Regions from separate parts of the Brevibacillus sp. 7WMA2 genome, predicted to be linked through region 1. Evidence: predicted binding sites of a transcription regulator. Region 1 holds the regulator's gene; each other region holds the start of a gene.

Region 1 (6,498 bases):
TACCGAAACGACTACAGGTGATGTAGAGGAGCTTAGTTTAAGTCCGAGTGGGCAGTCCTTTTGGCAATCAGTCAGAAGTGACACAGCCTCCTGTCTAAATCGAGAGTGTCCGTGGTTTAGCCGCTGTTTTTACTTCCAAGCGAAGCAGCAAGCAAAAGAGGCTGATGTGATTATTGTTAACCATGCCTTATTAATTGGTGATATTGATAAGGAGAATGGTGTATTGCCATCATTTGAGGTTGCAATTATTGATGAAGCGCATCAGCTTGATGAAGTAGCAAGTCAACATTTTGGGACACAGCTCTCCAGCGTAGAATTGTTTCAATTGGTAGAGCAGCTTGGAACAGAAGGAGAAAAGCAAATGCTACTCCTGTTAGCCAATGAGTTGAAAATGTGGCAACCAGCTGAAAAGGCAAGAATAGAACAGCACCTACAACAAATAAGGATTGAGCAGCAAATGCTAAAAGAGGCTGTTACGAACTGGCTACAACTCTTTTATCATTGGGGTTCTGAACGGGGTATGGATACAGGGGAATCTCAAAGAGCTACACTTCGATATAAAACAGAAGACTTTAAGAAAAAATATAAGAAGCTTGCAAAATCCAGCGATCTCATTTTACAAAAGTTAGGGAATGTAGCCAAGGAAATTGAACAACTGTTACGTATTCTGCCATCTTCTAATGGGGAAGCTCCGTACTCCTTACAGCGGTTGCAAACGGATGCAGCTGGTTTAGTAGAAGAAATCAGTCAAGTGGCTGTAAAGCTTCATTTTTTGTTAGTAGAAGAGCAGGATGAGTATGTAAGCTGGATGGAAATAGAAACAAGAACATCCCGCAAACAACTCTTTTTCTTTAAAACGCCACTAGATATAGCTGATACCTTGCGTACAACTTTACTGGAGCCAAAACGCAGTATTATTATGACCTCAGCGACACTGACAGTGAAGAATAGGTTTACTTACTTTATGGAGCGAATGGGTTTTGCTAATCTTCCAGAAGAACGGGTCGAAACACTCTCACTCCCATCGCCCTTTGACTATGCGCTGCAAGGACTCATCCTGATTCCCTCCGATTTCCCTTCTGTAAACAAGGAAGGAGAACAGCGTTTTGTAGAAGCCGTAATTGCTGGCTGCGTTGATGCTGTTCGAGCAAGTGAGGGGCGGACAATGATTTTATTTACCTCATATAGCATGCTTAGAACTGTTTATGAAGGAATGAAAAGCTTACTCGAAGGTGAAGAGTTTGAACTATTAGGCCATGGAGTAGATTCAAGTAATAGAAGCAAGTTGGTACGTCGCTTTCAAACCGGGACAAAAACAGTGCTTCTGGGTACGAATAGCTTCTGGGAGGGTGTAGATATACCTGGAAATGTACTGAGCTGTCTGATCATTGTTCGTCTCCCTTTTCAACCGCCCAACCAACCACTTTTAGAAGGACGTTCGGAGCGGCTGAAGGCCGAGAAAAAGAATCCTTTTATGACGCTTTCTTTGCCCCATGCAGTTATTCGTTTTAAGCAGGGAGTGGGTCGATTAATACGTCAACAGACAGACAGCGGTGTTGTAATTGTATTTGATACACGCATCATTGAATCTAAATATGGTCGTATGTTTTTGCAATCTTTGCCGCCTTATCAGGTAGAGACTGGTCCATGGACTACATTACGTGAGCGAATAGCTCCTTTTTTACAATAAAATCAGTCCCTTAGGAAAAACAAATCTAAAATGATTGTATGAATTTTACCCAAGCCATAAAGTAGGAGGGAAGCAGATCCATGACTACAAAACGACATAACCTATGTCTAGTTATTTGTATAGGCATGATGATCTTTGCATTATCCCAAACCGTTGAAGCAAGCCGCCCCATTGCGATAGCACATCAGCAACAGCATATTGAGGACCCCGATGCTGTTGAACAGGAGGAAGATTTTGTGGGGCTTACCACTACTTTTTTCTCTTTACCAGAAGGAGAAAGTACGCTCATTCGCTTCCCTTCTGGTAAAACGATGCTAATTGATACAGGGAGCGAAAAAGATACGGAAAAATTGGTTTCCTTACTACTTGAGCGCCATGTTACAAAAGTGGATTACCTGTTATTGACAAACGATTTACCTACTCATATTGGCGGCTATGATAAGCTTGCGGAGAAAATTCAATTTGATAAGATTTACATGCCAAAATTGACAGCCTTCGTAATTCACAGTAATATCCATATATCTAGGGAAAAGCAAGTTGTGTATGTAAAGGAAAAGGATCAATTACTGGATGGGAAAGATGTGGTGATCACATTTTTACATCCCAGCGAGAACCTGTTTTTATCACCACAGGATAATTCGCTTGTGTTTAGTCTGACCCAAGGAGAGCTCCAGTTTTTATTCACCAGTGCCATCAATGAAAAAGCAGAGGAGCGTTTGTTTGCGAAATACCCTTCTTTACTGCCGGCTGAAATCTTAAAGGTTGCGGCACAAGGCAGCAATCAGGCTTCTATTCAATCCTTCTTAACTAAGGTTGATCCCCAGATTGCTGTTGTGCAGACCGGTATTGTTCGTGAGCAATGGAAAGACTCCATGCGTGAGGTGGTGGAGCGTTTGGAGGAATCATGGGCAGATACGTATGTGACTAGCCGGGATGGGTCAATTACCATTCTCTCTAACGGACAAGATTATAAGGTTTTAAAGGCAGTCAAGACCTCTACACGTGATAGACAACGAAGTTAGGAGTGCAATTTATGGGGAAAGTACCAAAAATTTCTGAAGCGGTCGTTCGCCGTCTGCCGATCTATTTGCGATATTTAACAAATCTACAGGAACTACAGGTAAAAACGGTGTCTTCCCAACAGATGGGCAAAACAATGGATATTAATCCAGCCCAAATTCGAAAGGACCTGTCTGCATTTGGTGACTTTGGCAAAAAAGGCATTGGCTATGACGTAGATTACTTGATTGAAAAGATTCGTCATATCTTGAAATTGGACCAAGTGATCCATGTAGCGTTGGTGGGGGCCGGTAATCTAGGTCAAGCGATTTCCAATTACAATGTGTATTTAAAAGATAACATGAAAATTGTTTCCATTTTTGATGCCGACCCGCAAAAAATAGGTAAGGATTTAGGTGGATTGGTCATTGAACCGATTGATAAAATGGAAGATATCATCAAGGAAAAACAAATTCGGATGGCGATAATTACGACGCCAGCCTCCGCCGCACAGGAAGTGGCAAATAAACTGATCGAAGCTGGAATAGAAGCGATCCTCAATTTTGCCCCAACAACCATTCGCACCGAAAAAGAAGTAAAAATTGATCATAACGATTTGACTTCCAGCTTGCAAAGCTTAGCGTATTATTTAAACTAAGTAATGACTAACAGATAAAGGGAGAGTGTCTACGTTGATGAAAATCATTACCAACGCAACCGTAATTACTGTTAATGAACAAAATGAGGTTATTTATAATGGAGCAGTTGGCTTTGATGGGGGAAAAATTACATATGTAGGTAAAACGCCAGAAGATTTATCAGCATATGACGAGATCATTGATGGAACGAATAAATATCTAATGCCAGGATTTATTAATACACATGGTCACGTAGGCATGTCTCTACTGCGCGGATTTGCGGATGACCTACCTTTAAAACAGTGGCTGGAAGATAAAATGTGGCCAATGGAAGGTCAATTTACAGCGGAGCATGTGAAATGGGGTACAGCTATTTCCATTATCGAGATGATTCGTACCGGTACAACTACCTTTGTAGATATGTATGATCATATGGATACAGTAGCACAGGAAGTGGAAGCATCCGGGATGCGCGGTGTACTATGCCGTGGGGTAATTGGTTTCTGCTCAGAAGAAGAACGCCAGCAGAAATTACAAGAAGCTGCATCTTTCGCATCACGTTGGAACGGAGCAGCCAACGGTCGTATCCATACCATGATGTCGCCGCATGCACCTTATACGTGCTCTCCTGAGTACATCCAGCAAATCCTTGAGAAGGCTATCGAGTTAAACGTACCATTACATATCCATATGTCTGAATCAAAAGCAGAAGTAGAACAAAACGTTCAGGATTACGGTGTACGCCCTGTTGCTCACTTAGAAAATCTAGGTGTATTTAATCACCCTACACTAGTTGCCCATGCAGTGCATTTAACGGATGAAGAAATTGATACATTGGCTAAATATAATGTTAAAGTAGCTCATAATCCAATTAGTAACTTAAAATTGGCAAGTGGTGTAGCAAGAGTGCCTGAGATGCTTGCGAAAGGTGTTTGTGTAAGTTTGGCAACTGACAGCTCAGCAAGTAACAACAACTTAAATCTATTTGAAGAGCTAAAATTAGCGGCTATCCTGCATAAGGGTGTTTCCTATGATCCAGAAGTGGTTCCGGCAGAAGAAGCGCTTCGTATGGCTACACGTTATGCGGCAGATGCTGTGTTCCAAAAAGACAGCTTAGGCTCATTAGAAGTAGGGAAAAAAGCAGATATGATTATGCTAAATGCTGCTCAAGCACATTTCCAACCGGCAAATGATCCGATTTCCCATGTTGTTTATGCAGCAAATGGCTATGATGTAACAGATACAATTGTTGATGGGCATTTCTTAATGAAAGATAAAGAGTTAATCACAATGGATGAACAAAAAGCAATCGCTGAAGTGAATCGTGTGTTTGCGCTTTTAAAGCAATAAACTCATAAAAGTCACCTCTTCATATGACAAAGGCTCCTGCCAAGTGGTTGATACGGCAGGAGACAGTGTAGTGTAGGTGTGTAGGCAGAGAAAAAATTTAATCCGTCCGTTGCATCTCTGTTTGCCATAAATCTGTAAGTGAGGAGTGACGAACAGAGAGCGTAGCGGTAGGTGGCAAGGTACGCAGCGGTGAGGACAGACCTACCCAGGATTCGTACAAATCGTGTTGTTCCCAACCCTGTTTTGGTAGGACAAGGCTCCTGTCGGTTTGATTCACACGCTCACCTCCTTGTGGTGTACTGATAGTATGGCTCCTTCTCATGACTCTATAATTAGTAAGTTTTCCACGTGGTTCTAAAACCTTCTTGTATCTCATAATTGTTAGGAGATACGCAAGGGAGGGGTTACCCATGTACGTGAAGCAACGGTATCTTTGGCTGTTGGTGCCAATATTAGCATGCTTATTTGGTTTGGGTGTATTATTGGGACAAGCAACAGACAAGCTATCTGTAGCACAAAACAGGACGAAGGAGCTACATGACAAAAGTAGATGGAATGCCGATCAAAATCAAAATAACACCAATCTAAAACAATTGATTGATCAGCTTTTTGTAGAGAAAGCAACTCCATTTGGAGTCAAGATACAGAATCAACCTTTTACAGGGAGCTATCGAGGCAATCACTTTCAACTAACGGGAGCATTACAGGGAAAAAAAGTGAAAATTGAACGTAACAATCGAGGTGCTTCGCTCGTCATAGATAATGAACTACGGGATTTGAACGTACTGCCCTATGCCTTGTTCACACCATCTGAGCATGCCTCAATCTTGAAGGATCAAATCTCACAGCTACAGCCTGTCGCAATCGTTTCAAGAGATGAAGCAGGTTTGCGAGGGTATAGCGTTAGCCTACAGCCAGAAAAAGTCAAAGACCTTTTACGAGAATGGTTGGGACCTTCTTTTCCTGTAGAAAATGAACTTGTACAATTACAGCAATCAACTACAATTAACTATCAATTGTGGTATGATGATGAAAGAAAGCAGTTGAAGCGTATGGTCGTCTTGCTTCAGTTGAAGAACCAGAAGGGCGATAGATCAGATCAACTGATTTTTAATTTTTAGGGAAGTAGGAGAATCATTGTGTGGAAACGCATCTTGATCATTTCAGCATGTGCGCTTGTTGTGCTAGGCGCATCCCTGTATCAGCTACTTTCCAGCTTATTGTCTGAGCGTCACACGTTAGAAGCAGAGGCCAGAGCATTAGTAGCAGAAAAAACAAACATTGCTGAGATCGATACGATAGAAGAATATCGAGGACGGGAAGCCTATATTGTAGTTACAGGCAAAAACAAGGTAGGAACCCCAGTGGTGGCTTGGTTTAGCAAAGAACACGTCACATTTGACTTGCTGGAAAAAGCTTTTCCTCGCACAAAAATTAAACAAGTAGCGGAAGCCTCTTATCCAGGAGCCCAGATCGAACGCATTGTACCTGGCTTAGAGGGTGATAAGAAGCTATGGGAAGTCACTTTAGTGGACAAGCAAAATCGTTACAACTACGTATATTATGATTTTTTGACTGGTCAAAAAATACGGGCATATACGTTAAATATTCCAAAATCATAAGATGACCCGTTCCTTCTGGAAAGGGTTTTCTTACTTTATCACCGTTTTTCTCTTCTTGAAATGGAATTGGTCGTAGTTCCAGCAAATACATAGCAAAAAGGTACCATAAAAATGCTATACTTGGTTTCGTAACTGATAATAAAGCCGTTCTGAACGGAACAAATAAAAGTTTTTATGAGCAAAGAAAGGGGAGTTATTG
Region 2 (6,498 bases), 1.2 Mb from region 1:
TACCTTACGAGTAGTAACTAGACAGGCGTTTGTTCAAGCTGATCTACTCGATAAAAAAGTGGTCATTTCCCGTTCTACAAATTTCTTAGAGAAACAAAGTGATGGCTATAGCCAGCAAAACATTTTAGAAAAAGTGATTGTACCTGGGATTGAGCCACTACGGGCAGAGCTAATAGATTTCTTACAAAGCATCACGAAGAAAACGCCCACTTTGGTCTCAGCGGAGTCAGGTATGCAGGCATTGCAACTGGCAACAGAAATTTCCCAACGAATCCAACAAAATCTATCCGGATAAATTGTTGTAAAAAACCTGTAGCAAATGTGCACAGGTTTTTTTGCTGCTGTTAAGCATCATCTCTAACACTTACAGAAAGGATCGCAAAGAGGAGATGCTCACATCCTAGCGAATTGAAACAGAAGAGAATCAATGCTAAAGGAGGAGCAATCATGGCGATTAACTTGCACTCGAAAACAGGGACAGGAATGACCATGCAGCAATTCATGGAAACAATGGAGAAAAATAAAGAGGAATTCTATGACTGGTATGAGCGATTTTCGTGGGAAACAGAAAAGGAGCGTTCCCAAATAGCAGCCACGGTTCAGCAAGCGGGATTGCGAGCCTTCTTATTGTGTGCAGAATGGTGTGGAGACGTTGTGCGGAATGTACCCGTATTGTTCCGTGTAGCAGAAGCCGTTTCTTTACCTGTAGAAGTATTAGTCATGGAGGATCATCTGGATGTGATGGATCAATTTCTAACTATGGGAGGACGAGCTATTCCGGTGTTGATTATTTGCAACAAGGACTCAGAGGTGCTTGCTACATGGGGACCACGTCCAGCGAGTGTTCAGAAAATTATGACTGACTTTAAACAAGAAAACCCTGATCGTGAGGCACACGATTATCAAGACAAAATCATGGTGGCTCGTCAGGAAATGCTTGCCCAATATGGAGAGGGGACTGGCTACCAGCAGGTCATTGTGCAAGAATTATTTGATTTATTCCGTCAGATACAATGATTAGCGTCGAGCGTGGTATAATGGGATAGATCGATAAAGACAGCAAGAGGTGAAAAGATGAGACCTTTACAGATATCAGCAGAAACAGCCGTAAAGTTGGCTGAACAGCTTGGAGTACCTTTGGAAAGATTAATGCACATGCCTCAGCATATATTGATGCAAAAGCTAATGGAGATTTCAAAGCAGGAAGTCTCAGAGCAAAAGACAGAATCGGATAGCAAGGAGAAATAAGTAGTCAAAAACGCTCGTCTGGACGAGAAGCGATTACACTTACAAGAGATGCCTATCAAGGCATCTTTTTTCTATTTCAGAAAAAGTGAAAATGGCATATAATGGATATTTACTGAATAGAATAGTATGAGGAAAAATATAGGCTCAGGCTGGGAAAGGGGAGTTCACACGTGTTGCAAGAATTGGAGACACTTGCTGATCGCATAAATCAAGACCCTTCTACCATTGAGGGATGGTTGGCTGTTTATCAATTTGATGTAAGTGGAGAACGGGGAGGCACCTATCAGGTTCGATTTTGTGACAATCAGGTTCAAGTAATGGAAGGAAACTCTAATCAGGCACAATGTACGCTCCAGCTATCTGACACCAATTTTGCAAAGCTCCTACGAAAACAATTGAATCCTACTGCTGCTGTTATGCTAGGTAAAATAAAGATTAAGGGAGATATAACACTAGCTTTACAATTACAGCGCTTATTTGCTTAATGAGAGAATGTTATGAAATACACAGCTTTTATAGGTATAAAAAACGGATAGCTACAGTTAATTTTTAAAGATTAATTGTGGCTATCAAATTTTTTATAAAAAAGTCTTGCTTTTTAATTTAAGTGTATGCTATATTAAAAAAGCCGAAACGGTACTGAGAAAAACAACAAGCTAGAAAGCGCGTTGTTGACCGTTTAGCTCACATGCGGGTGTGGCGGAATTGGCAGACGCACCAGATTTAGGTTCTGGCGGGCGACCGTGGGGGTTCAAGTCCCTCCACCCGCACCATTTACATACATAACGAAAAGACAAGCTTTCAATATGAAAATGCCGGTGTAGCTCAATTGGTAGAGCACCTGACTTGTAATCAGGGGGTTGTGGGTTCAAGTCCTATCGCCGGCACCATTTTTTTATGGGGAGATAGTGAAGTGGCTAAACACGGCAGACTGTAAATCTGCTCCCTCAGGGTTCGGCGGTTCGAATCCGTCTCTCCCCACCATTTTGGGGTATAGCCAAGCGGTAAGGCAACGGACTTTGACTCCGTCATTCCCAGGTTCAAATCCTGGTACCCCAGCCAACTTTATATTTGCCGGTATGGCGGAATTGGCAGACGCGCGCGACTCAAAATCGTGAGGGAAACCGTGGGGGTTCAAGTCCCTCTACCGGCACTACAATAAAAAAGCGGAATTTACGTTAGATGCGTAGATTCCGCTTTTTTCGTTGTCTATTATCATTTTCTTTGGACTACAAGAGAATATATAAAAGGTAATAAACGAGAAATGAGATGTAAAATTATGAAAATAAAAAGTAATCATTTTTCTCACAAAAAGTCTCTTTTTCCTAAGATGATTTTTAAATAAATAGAATTTTGTCAAAACCTTGACAATGGCGAAAACTAGATAGCTCTAAAGGGCTAAAAGTGATGAATCTCACACCCTTTACAAATGTGGGAATGGTTTAATCAAATCGTAAACAATGCAAATTCCTTTTTGAGGAAAAACTGGATGACAAGGTAGAAAAAGAGAGGAGGTCATCGGATGAACAGCTCCCAAACTCAACCGAATCAAAAGGCAGAGAACGAGAAGCATCAGGAAGGCGAACTAAATTTAAAAGGAACGCTAGCTTCGGTCTTTCTAGTAGGTCTGTTTATCGCAGTGACTTGGTTTGCTGTATTTGGGATTTTTCTAAGCAGGGCGTAGCTGGTATAGAGAGGGAATGAACGGGAGGGTATTTTATGCATTTACACCGCTTTGAAAAAATTTGGCTGATGGTTGGGGGCGCGACGCTTGTACTGTTTTTGATCGTCTTGTCTGTCAATGCCTATGCAATGGGGATGATGCCGCCAAGCCATATGAAAATGATAGACCCAAAAAAGGTAGATGAAACTGCCCCATTTGATAATCTAGGACTTCATAAAACTGGTGACAATGAGTACGATCTTGTCATGACATCATTTATTTTTACTTTCCAACCTAATCAAATTGAAGTTCCAGTCGGTGCCAAGGTTAAATTTGTTGTAACGAGCAAAGACGTGGTACATGGCTTCGAGATACCAAAAACAAATGTCAACATCATGGTGTTACCTGGTCACATCAGCGAAGTCACTCACACATTTGACAAGCCAGGAACGTACTTAATTCTCTGTAATGAATATTGTGGCGCTGGTCACCAGCTAATGGCAGCTACAATTGTTGTGAAGTGATGCAGAAAGGTAGTGACGATAAAGTATGGTAGCGCAATTAAAGGAATATCATAAAACACAACCGGTGGTAAAAGTAGATGCCGCAGCTGCAAAACTTTCGTTGGCGCATATTTATGTGGCGTATATTGGTTTTGCTATCGCCATTTTGTGCGGCTTGCTTCAAGGTCTGGTACGGGGCGGGGTTATAACCTTGCCATCTTGGTTAGGCTATTATCAGGTTTTAACAGCACACGGGGTATTATTGGGTCTAGTTTTTACAACATTCTTTATTATAGGATTTTTCATCTCAGGTTGTGCTCGCACATCAGAGGGAAAGCTGACACCTTTAGCTTTGAAGCTGGGTTGGATTGGTTGGCTTCTCATGACGGTGGGTACAGCGATGGCAACAGTAGCGATTTTATCCAATGAAGCCTCGGTTCTGTATACATTCTATGCACCAATGAAAGCGTCTCCACTGTTCTATATTGGGTCAGCCTTACTAGTCGTAGGTAGCTGGATGGGCGGATATTCGATTTTTGCGAATTACATTCATTGGAGAAAAACAAATAAGGGAAAAACATCTCCTCTATTTCAATTCATGGCTGTTTCTACCATGATTTTGTGGCAGATTGCAACATTAGGGGTGGCAGCAGAGGTCTTGCTACAGCTCATTCCATGGTCTCTTGGCTGGGTACCAGAAGTGAATGTCCTGCTAAGCCGTACGCTCTTTTGGTATTTTGGTCACCCACTTGTCTATTTCTGGTTAATGCCTGCTTATGTCTGCTGGTATGTTAATATTCCAAAAATAATCGGTGGTAAAGTATTTAGTGATTCGCTCGCACGTTTATCTTTTATTCTGCTTATTCTATTCTCCATTCCTGTAGGCTTTCATCACCAGTTAATGGAGCCAGGTATTTCAGATAAATGGAAAATGCTACATGTAATCTTGACTTTAACCGTAGTATTCCCTTCGCTTATGACGGCATTTTCGCTATTTGCCGTATTTGAAACATCGGGACGTAAAAAGGGTGCAAAGGGCTTGTTTGGCTGGTTTTCGAAATTGCCTTGGAAGGATGCGCGTTTCTTTGCCCCTATGCTGGGGATGCTTGCTTTCATTCCAGCGGGTGCAGGTGGAATTATTAATGCGAGTAACCAGATGAACGCAGTGGTGCATAATACAATCTGGGTTACAGGTCACTTCCATTTAACGGTCGGAACTAGCATTGCGCTCACTTTCTTTGGTATTACGTATTGGTTATTGCCAAATTTAACAGGGCGCAAAATGACCCCTGCCTTACATCGTGTAGGAATTTTGCAAGCAGTCATGTGGTCGGTTGGGATGTTACTCATGTCAGGTGCGATGCACTATCTTGGGCTGCAGGGTGTGCCGCGCCGTACGGATTACACTACTTACTTTGACAATGCGGAGGCTCTAAGCTGGATACCTCCCCAACAGTTAATGGGCTTTGGCGGTGCTATCCTATTCTTTGCAGGGATACTGATGGTAGGAATTTTATTTTATCTCATCTTTAAAGCACCAAAAGGCGAGGAGGATTATCCAATTGCTGAATCCCAAGAATCAGTGGAACGTACTCCAAAAATTTTAGAGCGCTGGTCTTTATGGCTCGGTATCGCCGTATTTTTGATTATCGTGGCTTATGCATATCCGATCTATCAATTGATTGATCATGCACCACCTGGATCAAAACCGTTTATCACGTGGTAAAAATAAAAACCATCTGCGGTATGCTTCCTTTTCTAAAAAGGAGTATGCGTGTAGATGGTTTTTTATTATGAGAAAATAAAAAAGGCTGTGGATAATATCAATTTGGACCAGAGCATGGAGGGTTTTGGGCTGTAAAAAGCAAGGATACATCAGCTATAATTTGTTAGGGCAGGTGTTAATAAATACAAGGGGTTAATTTTTACTTGTAAATGTAGTAAAATATACGTTTGAAGAAGAAAATGCATATTAAAGGATGAGATTGAATGATAAGTACAAATGGTGTTACCCTGCGATATGGGAAACGCGCTTTGTTTGAAGATGTAAATATCAAGTTCACACCTGGTAACTGCTATGGATTAATTGGGGCAAATGGAGCTGGTAAGTCTACATTTCTGAAGATTTTATCCGGCGAAATTGAACCAAACAACGGAGAGGTTATTTTAACTCCTGGAGAACGTCTTGCCGTTTTAAAGCAAAATCATTATGAGTTCGATGAATGCGAAGTCTTGAAAACGGTAATGATGGGTCATAGAAGATTGTTTGATATCATGGAAGAGAAAAATGCTCTGTACATGAAAGAAGATTTCTCTGAAGCAGACGGGATTCGTGCGTCTGAATTGGAAGGAGAATTCGAAGACTTGAATGGTTGGCAAGCAGAATCTGATGCCGCTGCTCTATTAATTGGTCTGGGAATTCCTGCTGAATTCCATGAAAAGAAAATGCTAGAGCTTGACGGAAATCTGAAAGTTCGTGTCTTGCTGGCACAAGCATTGTTTGGTAACCCAGACATCCTTCTACTCGATGAGCCTACCAACCACTTGGACATCGAATCCATTCGTTGGCTAGAAAACTTCTTAGCTAATTATGAAAATACTGTTATTGTTGTATCCCATGACCGTCACTTCTTAAACCAAGTATGTACGCATATTGCTGATATTGACTTTGGTAAGATTCAAATGTATGTGGGGAACTACGATTTCTGGTATGAATCTAGCCAGCTAGCTCTTAAGTTAATGAGAGAGCAAAATAAGAAAAAAGAAGAGAAAATTAAAGAATTGGAAAGCTTTATTGCGCGCTTTAGCGCCAATGCTTCTAAATCAAAACAAGCAACCTCTCGTAAGAAGATGTTGGATAAAATTTCGTTGGATGATATCAAGCCTTCCAGCCGCCGTTATCCATTTATTAACTTCAAGCCGGAGCGAGAAGCAGGTAAAAATATTTTGGAAATAGAAGGCTTATCCAAGACTCTTGAAGGTGAAAAGCTTTTCGAAAATACTCACCTTATTATCAACAAGGGTGATAAGATAGCGCTAGTGGGCCCAAATGGTCACGTAAAAACAGCCTTGTTCCAAATTTTA
Region 3 (6,498 bases), 390 kb from region 1:
GTTTGGCAAGCAACTCTGCATGTGTACCTACTTCTTTTATCATCCCCTGCTCCAATACAATGATAAGGTCCATATCAAGCATCCAATGAAGCCTATGTGTCGCTAGCAGCACTAATTTATCTTCAAACAAAGAGAGCATCGTCTCTTTTAGTTCATATTCCGTTTCAATATCAAGATGAGCGGTCGGTTCGTCTAATAAAATTATAGGTCGATTGCTTAAAAATGCACGAGCAAGAGCGATGCGTTGCTCCTGTCCACCACTTAATGTACGTCCGCCATTCCCGATTCGTTCTTCACCTTTTCTAGGCAAACTATTGAATAAATCACCTAGACCAGCAGCTTGAATCGCCTTATCTATCTGATCATCACTAGCTGTAGGAGAGTAAAACCTGACATTATCATATAGCGAGCATGAAAAAATATATGGATGCTGAGGAATATAGGTTGTTTGGCTTTGCCATTTTGCTTGACATAGCGAAGATACCCGTTGTCCATTCAACTCCATTTGTCCAGATGTGGGAGCCAAAAATCCAGCAAGTACATCAATTAATGTGGACTTACCTGCACCACTTTCTCCAATAATTCCGATCTTTTGTTTACCTGTTATGCTAAAAGAGATATCTTTTAGGGAAGGCTTAGCTTCCAAAAGGGCTTGTTCTTTCTGAATTGAGTTTGTTTGACTCTCATGCTTCATACCAATAGAAGTAAGTACCAGAGAGCTTTCATTTGTCCATTCGCTTATCGTTACGCTAGAATCTTCTTCCTTGCCTTGAGCTACCTGCTGTTTCAGAATCGCTTGAATCGCCTCTCCTGCTTCTTTCCCATTTAATGTCGCATGATAATCAGCGCCCACCATACGAATTGGCAAGAAATATTCGGGGGCCAAAATCAAAACGGTTAACCCTGATAACAGAAAAATTTCCCCAGAAATAAGTCGTAGCCCTAGACTAACCGCAACACAAGCCACGGAAAGCATTGTGAAAAAATCCAGCGCAAATGATGATAGAAAAGCTACGCGTAAGGTGCCCATCGTCGCAGAACGATAGCGATCACTCACACGCTCGATTGTTTTGCTATGCGAACGGCTTAATCCTAAATATTTAAGGGTTTCCAATCCACGCAATGCATCTACAAAATGGTTGGATAAAATGCGATATGATTTCCATTGGCGATCCATTTTTCCCTTAGCTGCAAGACCAATTAGAATCATAAACACAATTAAAATCGGCATCGTAACAAGCAAAATAATTCCAGAAATCATATCCTGCCAGGCTACATAAGCAAGAATGATCCAAGGTGTGATCGCCGTACTAACCATGCGGGGAATAATCAATTCGAGATAGGTCCGAAATTGCGCAACTCCCTCGATCACGAGCGTTACCACATTCCCTGTACCCTGTGTTTTAGCAAAACGCGGTCCTAACAAAAATAGTTTTTCCATTAACCTTTTACGTACATCACTGCCTGTCTTCATCGCAAAGCGATAGGCGATTTTCTGTTGCAGCAGGTTGGTCAAATGACGAACGAGAAACGCCAACAAAAACAAACCCAAGCCCATATATAGTTCCTGTAGTTTTTGACCAGCAAAAAGGGCGGAAATAACTTCCGCCAACCATTTTGCCTGGTATAGAATGGACAAGCTTTGGATTAGAACAAGCACAGCTACTGCTAGTAGAACCGGCACAATTCCTTTATAACCGAGTAAGTTTTTACCCATTAATATTCCAAGTGCTCCTTCTCATGTACACGTTTATGAAATACAAAGTAACTCCAAATTTGATAGCCCAATACAAATGGTAGCAAGGATAAAGCTACAATCGTCATGATTTTAAGAGAGTATGGACTAGATGATGCATTTTGAATAGTTAGGTTGAACATACTGTCAATCGAGCTAATCATTACACGCGGGAACAATCCAATAAATACGGAACTAATGGAAAGAGCAATTACTGTACCAGTCATACCGAATGCCCAGCCATCGCGTTCTTTCGAAATAAAGTAACCAGCTAGCACATAAGCAATGACACCTAATACGGCTATCACGCTTAGTATTCCACCCCGAACGGCAAAAATATCCGTCATGAAGTAGGTCATACTTCCAAAGATAACCAACAGAAGTGCTAATGGAACCAACAGCATTTTTGCCTGCTTGCGAGCACGTAAGCGCAGATCACCTGTTGTCCGTAGTGTTGCAAACAAAAGACCGTGTACTTGGCAAAGAACAACAACGGTTACTCCGCCCATCACGCTATACAGATTAACCATGTCAAACAATCCAGCGTTCATTTCCATGTTTGCATCAATTGGTAAGCCCTTTAATAGACAAGCAAATACTACACCCAGTAGGAATGGCGGTAAAAAGCTACCGATAAAAATCGCAACATCCCAAACTTTTCTCCATACAGGATTATCTACTTTGCCACGGTATTCAAAAGCAACACCGCGACCGATTAACGCTAATAGAAGAAATACTAACGGTAAATAAAAGCCACTAAACAGAGTTGCATACCAGTTAGGGAATGCAGCAAACATCGCTCCCCCTGCGGTCAAGAGCCATACTTCATTCGCATCCCAGAACGGGCCAATTGAATTGATTAAAACACGGCGCTCTATGTCTGATTTGGCTAGGAAAGTAGTAGACATTCCAATTCCAAAATCAAAGCCCTCTAAAAAGAAGAAGCCAATAAATAAAACGGCGATTAAAACAAACCAGAGTTCATTAAGAGAAAGCATGAGTTTCCTCCTTATTAAACGGGTCATTTGTACTTGCTTCTGCCTTCACTAGAGCATAAGGACCCTTCTTGATAACACGAGTAAACAAATAAAGGAGCACGATGAACAGCACCAAATAAATCGTACTAAAAGCAATCAGGGAGAATAACACTTCGCCAGCAGATACGCTAGGTGAAATACTATCTTCAGTTTTCATCAATCCAAAAACAGTCCATGGCTGACGACCAAATTCAGTCATAACCCACCCTGCTGTATTTGCGATAAATGGTAAAGAAATACTATATACCATTGCATGCATAAACCATTTATTTGGCTGCTCTAGCTTTTTGCGCCATGATAGATAGAATCCGATCATTGCAAGGAGAATCATTAAACTACCACCTGCTACCATGATGCGGAAGCTCCAGAATGTCGTGCGAACAGGTGGAATATAATCGCCAGGACCATATTTTTGTTCGTATTCAGCTTGTAACTCATTCATTCCAGGAAGGTCACCTGAGAATTTACTATAGGATAGATAGCTTAACAGGTATGGGATTGAAACCTCTATTCCATTTTTCTTGTTTTCTGGATCAATCGTAGCAAATACTGTCCAAGGAGCTGGGTCCGGACTTCTTTCCCACAAGGCTTCACTTGCAGCCATTTTCATAGGCTGTGTTCCCACCAGATATTGAGCTTGCTGGTGACCAAATACAGCTACTAGGAGAGAAGATAGAAGTGCAACCACAATCGATAACTGAAAAGATGATTTAAAGAATGATACCTCTTGTTTACGCAATAATTTATAAGCACTAACACCAGCTACTAGGAAAGCTCCCGTCGCAAACGCGGAAAAAATCGTATGCGGGAACTCTACCATTAACTGACCATTCGTAACGAGCGCAAAAAAGTCATTCATCTCCGCTCGACCATTGTTGATCTCAAAGCCTACAGGTCGTTGCATAAAAGAGTTGGCTAACAGTATCCAGAAAGCAGACATTGTCGTACCGAAAGCCACCAGCCAAATACAGAGACAGTGAACCTTTTTCGACAAACGCTCCCAACCAAAAATCCATAAACCGATAAATGTAGATTCCAAAAAGAAAGCTAATAATGCCTCAATTGCAAGGGGTGCACCGAAAACGTCACCGACAAATCTTGAATAATTAGACCAGTTCATACCAAATTGGAACTCCTGTAGAATCCCTGTTACGACACCCACACCAAAGTTAATCAGGAACAGCTTGCCCCAGAACTTTGCCATGTGCTTATATTTTTCTTCCCCTTTGACCACATACATCGTTTCCATTATTGCGATTAGAAAAGATAATCCAATCGTCAATGGGACGAAGATGAAGTGGAAAATCGTTGTGGAAGCAAACTGAGTACGTGAAAGCATTACCAGATCCAAATCCATTGATTTCCTCATCCCTCTCTCTTGATAGTTTTTTAACTAAAAGGTATTTTATCTATCCTTGCGTTATTTTCTCAGATTGTTCCATACCCCATGTGTGATATTTATCACATTTAGTTCACTAGTTTCAATCTAATTTGAAAAGATTCATCTATCCGACAAAAAGTAACATTTTAACAAAAGATTATTCAGAAAATTACCTATATAACAACGATATTAAATCTACCAACTTATACGGGTAAGTTTTTTGAAAAAATGTTATTTTTTTGATAAACAAAAAAGATGACCACTGTTTTATGTAGTCATCTTTTTTTATTTTCGTTTTACAATTATTTATTCTCTTTTTAAAGCTTTACCCGTTGTAATCGCAGAGCATTTAACACAACCGATACGGAGCTTAATGCCATCGCTGCACCTGCCAACCATGGAGCTAATAACCCAGCAGCCGCAATGGGAATCCCTAAACAATTGTAGGCCAGCGCCCAAAATAAGTTTTGTTTGATGTTCGTCATCGTTTTCTTGCTCATCGTGAAGGCATCCGCAATGCTATTTAGATCGCCCCGCATCAACGTAATATCTGCTGCTTCCATCGCTATATCTGTACCCGTTCCCATGGCGATACCTATATCTGCTGTGGCTAATGCTGGAGCATCGTTAATTCCATCTCCAACCATCGCTACTTTTTTGCCTGCTTGTTGTAACTTAGTTACTTCGGCTGCTTTTCCCTCTGGCAACACTTCTGCGATCACATGCTCGACACCAACCTGTGCCGCGATCGCTTTTGCTGTTCGTTCATTATCGCCTGTGACCATATAGACGCTTAAGCCCATTTCTTTTAAGCGAGCAATCGCTTCTCGGGAGGTTTGTTTGACGGTATCCGCTACTGCGATCACTCCGGCATATCGCTGATCAATGGCAGCCAGCATCGCTGTTTTACCTTCCTGCTCCCATTTTTCCATAATAGGCAATGCTAGATCGATCTGTACCGCAAATTTCCCCATGAGCTTGCGTGTTCCAACTAATACTTCTTTCCCCCCAATAATGGCTCGCACACCGTACCCTGGAATGGCTTCGAATTCGCTAGGGCTTTGCAAATCAATCCCCTGCTCAATGACGCCCGCCACAATGGCCTCTGCTAAAGGATGCTCGGAGTTTTTCTCAGCACTAGCGATATACTGAAGAAATTGTTGTTTTTCCCAGTGATCTGCCGTCAGCACATCTGTCAATTCAGGCTTACCCTTTGTAATCGTCCCCGTTTTATCAAGTAGGACTGTATCAATTCGATGTGTCGCTTCCAAATGTTCTCCACCCTTAAATAGAACACCCGCTTCTGCTGCCCGACCAGAGCCTGCCATGATTGAGGTTGGAGTTGCTAAACCAAGTGCACACGGGCAAGCAATGACTAGAACAGCTATTAGAATTTCTAGTGCGCTAGTAAAATCGCCTGGTGTAATGAAGAAGTACCAAATCAGAAAAGCCAAAACGGCAAGCGATACTACAATCGGAACAAAAATACCTGAAATCTTGTCGGCCACACGTTGAATCGGCGCTTTAGATCCCTGTGCTTCTTCCACTACTTTAATGATTTGGGCCAATGCTGTTTCCCTGCCGACCTTTGTTGCCTTTACTTGTAAAACACCGTTTTTATTAATCGTAGCTCCTATCACTTGATCGCCTGATTCTTTTTCCACAGGAATGCTTTCTCCCGTTAGCATTGATTCATCCACCGAGGATTTTCCCTCAACAATCTCTCCATCTACCGGTATTTTTTCTCCTGGCTTCACAAGAAACAGATCATTAACCTGCACTTCCTCCACAGCAATGACCAGTTCTTGGCCATTGCGTATAACCGTAGCCGTCTTTGCCTGAAGTCCCATTAAGGTTTTGATGGCTTCCGATGTGCGTCCCTTTGCTAATGCTTCAAAAAGTTTTCCTAATAAAATTAAGGTAATGAGTACAGCACTAGTTTCATAATAAAGATGGATATCATGATGCATGGCCTGCATACTTCTAATCGTTTCATAAAGACTGTAAAAATAAGCTGCTGATGTTCCTAACGCTACTAATACATCCATGTTTGCTGAGCCATTGCGAAGTGCCTTATACGCTCCTTGGTAAAATTGCCACCCAATCATGAACTGTACGGGAGTGGCCAATAGTAATTGAATCCATGGGTTCATCAAAATCTCAGGCGCCCAAATAAATGAGGTAAACGAAAAATGCTTCACCATCGTCCATAGCAATGGAAGAGATAGGATTGCAGAGAAGATCAGTTTACGCTTTTGCTTAGCGATCTCTCTTTTTCGATGATCAGACTCGTCTACTTGCTCCTCCTGCTTCAGACTTGCTCCATATCCTAAATTCTCTACCTT

What was found. Region 1 encodes Rex, which represses fermentation and respiration genes when NADH is low (regulators of the CRP and FNR family bind a similar motif). Its sites were predicted from a motif close to TTGTGAAATATTTCACAA; they were not measured.
Region 2: GOP56_RS06530 (cytochrome c oxidase subunit 2A) is a predicted target of Rex. The motif match lies at 2,602-2,619, and genes of this name have one in related genera.
Region 3: GOP56_RS01080 (cytochrome ubiquinol oxidase subunit I) is a predicted target of Rex. The motif match lies at 4,222-4,239, and genes of this name have one in related genera.

The regions. Positions count from the first base shown of each region.
Region 1 is NZ_CP048799.1:608,795-615,292, forward strand. Features, by position in the region: gene dinG (ATP-dependent DNA helicase DinG) at 1-1,690, shown strand, start outside; gene GOP56_RS02650 (ComEC/Rec2 family competence protein) at 1,771-2,712, shown strand; gene GOP56_RS02655 (redox-sensing transcriptional repressor Rex) at 2,724-3,347, shown strand; gene GOP56_RS02660 (amidohydrolase) at 3,385-4,677, shown strand; gene GOP56_RS02665 (hypothetical protein) at 4,775-4,954, opposite strand; gene GOP56_RS02670 (hypothetical protein) at 5,088-5,798, shown strand; gene GOP56_RS02675 (cell wall elongation regulator TseB-like domain-containing protein) at 5,817-6,299, shown strand.
Region 2 is NZ_CP048799.1:1,780,698-1,787,195, reverse strand. Features, by position in the region: gene GOP56_RS06575 (Gfo/Idh/MocA family protein) at 1-295, shown strand, start outside; gene GOP56_RS06570 (thioredoxin family protein) at 448-1,017, shown strand; gene GOP56_RS06565 (YycC family protein) at 1,075-1,248, shown strand; gene GOP56_RS06560 (SCP2 sterol-binding domain-containing protein) at 1,419-1,733, shown strand; tRNA gene GOP56_RS06555 (tRNA-Leu) at 1,939-2,021, shown strand; tRNA gene GOP56_RS06550 (tRNA-Thr) at 2,063-2,138, shown strand; tRNA gene GOP56_RS06545 (tRNA-Tyr) at 2,148-2,232, shown strand; tRNA gene GOP56_RS06540 (tRNA-Gln) at 2,236-2,310, shown strand; tRNA gene GOP56_RS06535 (tRNA-Leu) at 2,322-2,401, shown strand; gene GOP56_RS06530 (cytochrome c oxidase subunit 2A) at 2,771-2,932, shown strand; gene GOP56_RS06525 (cytochrome c oxidase subunit II) at 2,968-3,435, shown strand; gene GOP56_RS06520 (b(o/a)3-type cytochrome-c oxidase subunit 1) at 3,461-5,140, shown strand; gene GOP56_RS06515 (ABC-F family ATP-binding cassette domain-containing protein) at 5,404-6,498, shown strand, end outside.
Region 3 is NZ_CP048799.1:214,911-221,408, reverse strand. Features, by position in the region: gene cydD (thiol reductant ABC exporter subunit CydD) at 1-1,717, opposite strand, end outside; gene cydB (cytochrome d ubiquinol oxidase subunit II) at 1,717-2,733, opposite strand; gene GOP56_RS01080 (cytochrome ubiquinol oxidase subunit I) at 2,720-4,129, opposite strand; gene GOP56_RS01075 (heavy metal translocating P-type ATPase) at 4,471-6,498, opposite strand, start outside.